Regions from separate parts of the Lysinibacillus sp. RS10 genome, predicted to be linked through region 2. Evidence: riboswitches for the same ligand, from Rfam matches in the RefSeq annotation. Region 2 holds a riboswitch; the other holds the start of a gene.
What was found. Region 2 has a riboswitch for preQ1 ahead of queC (7-cyano-7-deazaguanine synthase QueC). Riboswitches for the same ligand answer to the same signal wherever they lie in the genome.

Region 1: linked by a shared signal. The riboswitch ahead of ACB089_RS22255 (QueT transporter family protein) and the one ahead of queC (7-cyano-7-deazaguanine synthase QueC) in region 2 are both predicted to bind preQ1.

The regions. Positions count from the first base shown of each region.
Region 1 is NZ_CP167122.1:4,426,696-4,430,117, reverse strand. It holds gene trpB (tryptophan synthase subunit beta) at 1-709, opposite strand, end outside; T-box leader at 770-970, opposite strand; gene ACB089_RS22255 (QueT transporter family protein) at 1,047-1,529, opposite strand; PreQ1 riboswitch class I at 1,538-1,582, opposite strand; gene ACB089_RS22250 (hypothetical protein) at 1,820-2,938, opposite strand; gene ACB089_RS22245 (ABC transporter substrate-binding protein) at 3,373-3,422, shown strand, end outside.
Region 2 is NZ_CP167122.1:2,436,887-2,440,308, reverse strand. It holds gene ACB089_RS12465 (RNA-guided endonuclease InsQ/TnpB family protein) at 1-753, shown strand, start outside; PreQ1 riboswitch class I at 1,270-1,316, shown strand; gene queC (7-cyano-7-deazaguanine synthase QueC) at 1,671-2,330, shown strand; gene queD (6-carboxytetrahydropterin synthase QueD) at 2,334-2,807, shown strand; gene queE (7-carboxy-7-deazaguanine synthase QueE) at 2,800-3,422, shown strand, end outside.

The DNA.
Region 1 (3,422 bases), 2.0 Mb from region 2:
CGCCACCGACACAAGCAAGTACTGCTGTGGGTAGCTTTCCTTCTTTTTCTAAAATTTGTTCGCGACTTTCACGGCTAATGACTGATTGGAAATGTTTCACCATTGAAGGGAATGGGTGAGGTCCAACAGCAGAACCTAGTAAATAGAAAGTCGTTTTATAGTTTTCTACTAAATCAGCAAATGCTGCATCTACAGCATCCTTTAGTCGCCCTTGCCCTTTATCAACAGCTACTACCTTTGCGCCAAGAAGCTCCATACGGAACACATTCAATGCTTGACGCTTTGTATCTTCTAAGCCCATATAAATTGTGCAATCCATCCCGAACATTGCACAAGCAGTTGCAGTTGCTACACCATGCTGACCTGCACCTGTTTCGGCAATAACACGATTAGCACCCATGCGCTTTGCCAATAAAATCTGTCCAAGGACGTTATTAATTTTATGTGAACCTGTGTGGTTGAGATCTTCACGCTTTAAATAAATTTTCGCGCCACCTAATTGTTTTGTTAAATTTTCAGCAAAATAAAGTGGGGATTTTCGCCCAACATATTCATGGAAATAATAATCTAGCTCTTTATTAAAATCTTCTTCATCTTTGAATTTTTGGAAGTGCTCATCTAGAATATTTAAAACATTTTGAAGCTCCTCGGGAACAAAGCTACCGCCAAATTCACCGAAATATCCTTTTTTCTCTACTACTGTACTCATCTGCTCTCGACTCCTCTAATCTGATTTTTTTCATAAAAAAAGTCACTCCAATCCTTCTATAAAAAGGACGAGTAACCGTGGTGCCACCTTAATTCGCAAAAATTGCGCGCTTTCGTACTCCGGTAACGGGGAGTAAATTCGTCCTCACATTTGATGAGGCTGCTCCAAAGTCCATTCACAAGTATGTACTACTGATTTACACCAACCATCAGCTCTCTACAAGTACTATTACTTGCTACTATTCTTTTTCATCGCATGTTTTATTGAAAAGAATTGTAAAATATTTTCAGAATATTGTCAAGAAATCAAAAAAGACGAATCTAAAAAGATCCGTCTTTTAAATCAAATTTTTGAAGTTTAAGCGTTTATTCAATAGATACATAATAGGTGCACCGACCGCTAAGACCACAAATTCACCTGCAGCAACAGTTAACCATGTCCAGAAGAATGGTATTTCTAATACTATGTTCAATTCTAAAGCAATGATGAACATTGTGCATGTAAATAGCAATGTATTGATAACTAAACGTGCCCAAATATTTTTGACAAATTTACAAATAAAAATGAACAATCCAAGTGTAATCATCGAATGCCCAACACCGAAAAATAAATCGAGAATGCCGTTTGGTGAAAATATATTAGAGATAAATACACCAATAATAATCCCGACGGCAAAACGTGGATTAAAGGCAACTAGATGATTAAACATTTCCGATATACGGAACTGAACCTCTGAAAAGCCAAATGAGCCGACTAGCAAAGTAACAGCAATGTAGAGCGCTGCAATAATGCCACTCGTTGCTAAAAATTTTATTTTCATATATTAATTTCTCCTTAGTTTTTTTGCGTGGGATGGTTACGAACCACGTGAAGCAAATGCAATCATATCAATGTTAATGCTAGTTTGTAAAGAGTCATGTGTAAAACAAAAATTCTTATTGTTGTTCTAACATCTGCATAACCGAGACTTCTAAAATATATTATATTGAAATACTTAAGTCTGTAGCAGTTGTGTTAATAAAAAATCTAAGGATCCGCGTAGTAAAAGAAAGGGGCTAATCCCATATATCATTTTTCAATGACGTTTAGGATTAGCCCGAAAACCTTTACTTATTTATGCTGTGTAAGGTAAACTTTGCCGTTTATTGTTACTTTAGAAGCTGAGATTAAAATTTCTTTATTTGCTTCATAATATGGATTTAAAATGTTGTCGATAGCAACCCATTTTTCATTAGATTTTTCATAGTCACCTTTTTGATCAAGAGCTGTTGCTTCTTCATAAAGCTTTTTTAATTGCGCTTTATCTTTTGCTTTGATTTCAAAATCAAAGTTAGACATGTAATCTTCAAAGCTAAGTGGCTTCATGTAAGGATTAATCATTTCATTGAATTCATTCCATAGCTTTTCAGATAATTGATCATTTTTATCTTGATCTGCTTTTTGAGCATCTTTGTATAAAGTTTTTAGTTTTGGTAAAGCTTCAGCTGGAATATCTACATCTATATCTGAAATGTAATCTTCAAATGGTACTGGTGGATATAGCGCATCTAAGTAAGGTTGAAGAACCTTCTGGAATTCATCAAATTTTGTTTGTGCTGCTTCTTCTTTACCAGATTTCTCTAGTTTAATCCACTGTTGATAAATATCTTTCAGCTGCTTTTTATCTTTTTCTTTAATAACTATATTTTTTTCACCAAATCCATACTCTTCCATGAACTCTTCGAAGGATACAGGTACCCAGCTAGCTAAAATATACGGCTTTGTGATTTGATCCATTTCAAGATTAATTTTATCTACTTCTTCATATTTCTCTTCTTTTTCTAACTTCTTCATTTGATTAAACAATTTTTCTAATTTAGCCAGATCTTCTTTTGTTATTTCTTTAGGTAAGTCTTTTTTATAGACGTTAAACGTGTAGAAATCTGAATAATCTTGTACTAAATTACCTTCTACAGAGATTTCTTGACCTTCAACTAACTTCATTTTTGCTATTTGCTCATCTGAGAACTTTTGGATTCCAATATAGTAGTTTTTACCGTCTTTCGCTTTGATTGTGATGCTATCTCCGTAAATGCTTTTAATCGTTCCTTTAATTTGTTGCTCAGCTTGAACTGTTATTTCGTTTGTTGGTTTTGCTGTTGTTGCCTCAGCTTGATGTGGCGTGAAGACAGCCATTCCTATTGTTAGTGCTGATACAATCATCCAAGATTTTTTTATTGTTTTTTTCATAATTATTTCTCCTTTAATGTAAATGATTTAATTTTCTAATGATTAGACGACTTTCGAATTATAAAAAGTTAGCTAAAATTAGAAAAAATTTTTAACTTCTTTCAGCAAGTTTTTTTGTACCGAAAGCGTAGGGGTAGAAATAGAAGTTTCTCGCCTCTAGGAGTATTTTCACCTTCACTCCTTAATACTTCGCAAAATTGTAAAAAAAATTTTTGTTATGTTAGAAAAAGCAATCAAATTTTATAAACAGCGTAGTTTAGCGGTTTAAAGCGGCGAATTGAGTGAAAAACTAAAATATTATGTCAATTTTAAAAGTCAGAACATTCATAATGTTGTTGACGAACCTCGATAATAACGATAATATAGCGATACGTTCACACTTTGTTTGGATGAAGTGTGATAAATATCAGAGATAATAATCGGGGGGATTATTTGTGAAATGCAATTTAAAAAAGCTTTCGTTCCTGTTATTTGGGTTAGTCTT
Region 2 (3,422 bases):
AAAACCTGCAATGCGCTTCCTAAGCTTAAAAAAGGTCATAAATATTCGAATCCACGTATTTCATTTGACGGACGAAATTGGTTCTTATCCATTGGATATGAGCAAGAATTTGAGCAATTTAATTTGACAGATGAGAGTTTAGGAATTGATGTGGGTATCAAAAAATTGGCAGTTTGTTCTAATGGTGAGTTCAAAGAGAACATCAACAAAACCAAAGAAGTCAAACGATTAGAGCGAAAGTTGAAGCGAGAACAACGACAACTAGCTCGTAAGCTTGAAGCCAACACGAAAGCGTATACTAAAAAACGAAAGCCAATCTATAAAATACCTTTAAAGAATATGAAAAATATTCAAAAACAAAACACTGAAATCCGTAATTTATATAAGCGACTTAACGACATCCGAACAAATCATTTAAATCAGTGTTCTAATGAGATTGTGAAAACCAAGCCATCTCGTATTGTAATGGAACATTTAAATGTAAAAGGTATGATGAAAAATAAACATCTGGCGAAGGCGGTAGCCAGGCAAAAGTTATATGAATTCAAACGGCAAATTCAATACAAATGTAAAAAATACGGAATTGAATTTGTTGAAGCCGACAGATGGTTTCCATCATCAAAAACTTGTTCTTCTTGTGGACAAGTCAAATCCGATTTGAGACTGAAAGACAGATTATTTATCTGCTCTTGCGGATTAAAGATGGATAGAGATTTGAACGCAAGCATTAACTTAGCAAATTATTCAATCTAAGAAGCTTAACTGAAACTAAGCCTTAGATGTGTACGCAACGATACTGCGGAATTTAAGCCTTTGGAGAGTCATACTAAATGGCAGTAGCTTCGGCGAAACCAGGCTCGGAGAATAAGGAAGACATAAATACGAAAGTCAGAAGATATAAGTTGTGTCACAGTAGAGATGTCTACATTTTTTAAGAAATGTATATGTTTTTCGTATCGGCTATGTTCGAAAGTGGGTGCTTACTGAAAGACAGGGGCGTTTTGAATAGAAATGGATAGTTTTTTCGTCTGTATTGAATTGTTATTAAGCGTCCTTAAGGAGAACACATCATAAATAGTTGAGGTTATTCTGTTTGAAAAAATAGTAATGAATCTAAGCTCAGCAAAGTGTTTAGTGTACTACTAAAATAGAGGGCAGTATAACAGTAGTTTTTCCAGAGAAGCATTTATGAGAAGACTTTATAAAAAAATCATTTGACGTTTTGTACTATTTTATGTATTATATTGAAAAAAGAATGCCCGAACTAGAACGGGAGAGGTTCATAGCTGATACCCTCTATAAAAAACTATGGAAACATGATAATATGCCATGTCCATATCGGACGTGGCTTTTTTTATGTTTTTACTTATGTTTTATTAGAATGATTGGTGATGCCTCTCTTGAAAAGTGTTGGGAAACATTTTACAAGGAGGTTTTTTGTTTGACCAAAGCCATGAAGAAGGACTGACAGATTTAACTTTATTGGGTAACCAAAGTACACTATTTTCATATTTCGTTTAACGAATCACAATCTTAATCCAGAATAAATTGAAATGCGGACTTGAATAGTTCAATGAAGAAAGAGGTATTTAGCTACCCTCTAAAAAAAACTAAGAAGAAAGCAGTACTTTTCTTAGAGTGCTGGTTTTTGATACAAGGGAGTTTTATAGATGAAGCAGGGAAAAGCAATTGTTGTATTTAGTGGAGGTCAGGACAGCACAACTTGTTTGTTCTGGGCAAAAGAACGTTTTGAAGAGGTTGAGGCAGTAACTTTTGATTATGGTCAAAGGCATCTTCTTGAAATTGAATGTGCGAAGATGATAGCAGGGGAGCTCGGTGTCAAGCATCACATTCTTGATATGTCACTCCTAAATCAGCTTGCTCCGAATGCATTGACACGACAAGACATAAAGGTAGAAGACGGAGAAAATGGTGAGCTTCCATCTACTTTTGTACCTGGCCGAAATCTTCTCTTTCTTTCATTTGCAGGCGTTTTAGCGAGCCAAGTAGGAGCTAAGCATATTGTAACTGGCGTTTGTGAAACAGATTTTAGCGGATATCCAGATTGCCGAGATGTTTTTATTAAATCCTTGAATGTAACGTTAAATTTATCGATGGATGATTCCTTTGTGATTGATACACCATTGATGTGGCTGAATAAGGCACAGACATGGGAGCTTGCTGATCAGTTTGGGGCACTTGAATTTGTTCGGGAAAGAACGTTGACTTGCTATAACGGTGTAATTGCAGATGGCTGTGGTGAATGCCCAGCATGTAAACTGCGAAAAAATGGGCTTGATGAGTATTTGAGTTACAGAAAGGAGTCTTAAGGCATGCCAGATTTTAGAATCGTCGATAAGCTCCAAAAAATAGATGAAGATATTCAAAGAAATCAATTAAACTATCATGCAAAGCGTGTTCTCGTAAGCAAAGAATTTACCTTTGATGCTGCCCATCATTTACATAATTATGAGGGGAAATGTAAAAACCTACATGGTCATACGTATCGCGTAGTATTAGGACTGAGTGGATACACAGATGAACGCGGTTTGATGATTGATTTTGGCGATATCAAAGGAATATGGAAAGAAAAAATAGAGATACATTTGGATCACCGTTATCTCAATGAAACGCTTCCACCCATGAATACGACGGCAGAGAACATTGTTGTTTGGATTTACGAAAAGTTGGCTGCGGCCTTACTTGATGAACAAAGATATAACGGTTCGCGTGTAGAGTTTATCAGGCTATATGAAACCCCGACAAGCTATGCAGAAGCGAGACGGGAGTGGATGGAAGTTGAGTAAGATACCGGTTATCGAGATTTTTGGACCGACGATTCAAGGTGAGGGAATGGTAGTTGGCCAAAAGACAATGTTTGTGAGAACTGCCGGGTGTGATTATTCCTGTTCTTGGTGTGATTCATCGTTTACGTGGGATGGCAGCGGAAAGCATCTTATTGTCCATATGACAGCGGAAGAGATTTGGTCTGAGTTGAAACGTCTTGGAGGCAATGGCTTTTCATTTGTCACGATTTCAGGCGGCAATCCTGCACTCATCCAAAATTTGGAGAAGCTCATTGCCATTTTAAAAGAAAATGACATACAGATAGGGGTGGAAACACAGGGAAGTAGGTGGCAAAAATGGATGTATGAGATTGATGAGTTGACAATTTCACCAAAGCCACCTAGTTCTGGAATGACTACAGACTATTCGGTGCTCTCTGATATCTTTGAAAAACTTAAAAATCGAAACAGTAATTATCATATATCCCTCAAAATAGTCGTCTTTAATCAAGATGATTACGATTATGCTAAACAAATTCACCACCGGTATCCAATGATTCCTTTTTATCTACAAGTCGGTAATGATGATCTCACGACGACTGACAATTCACGATTAATACTACATTTATTAGATAA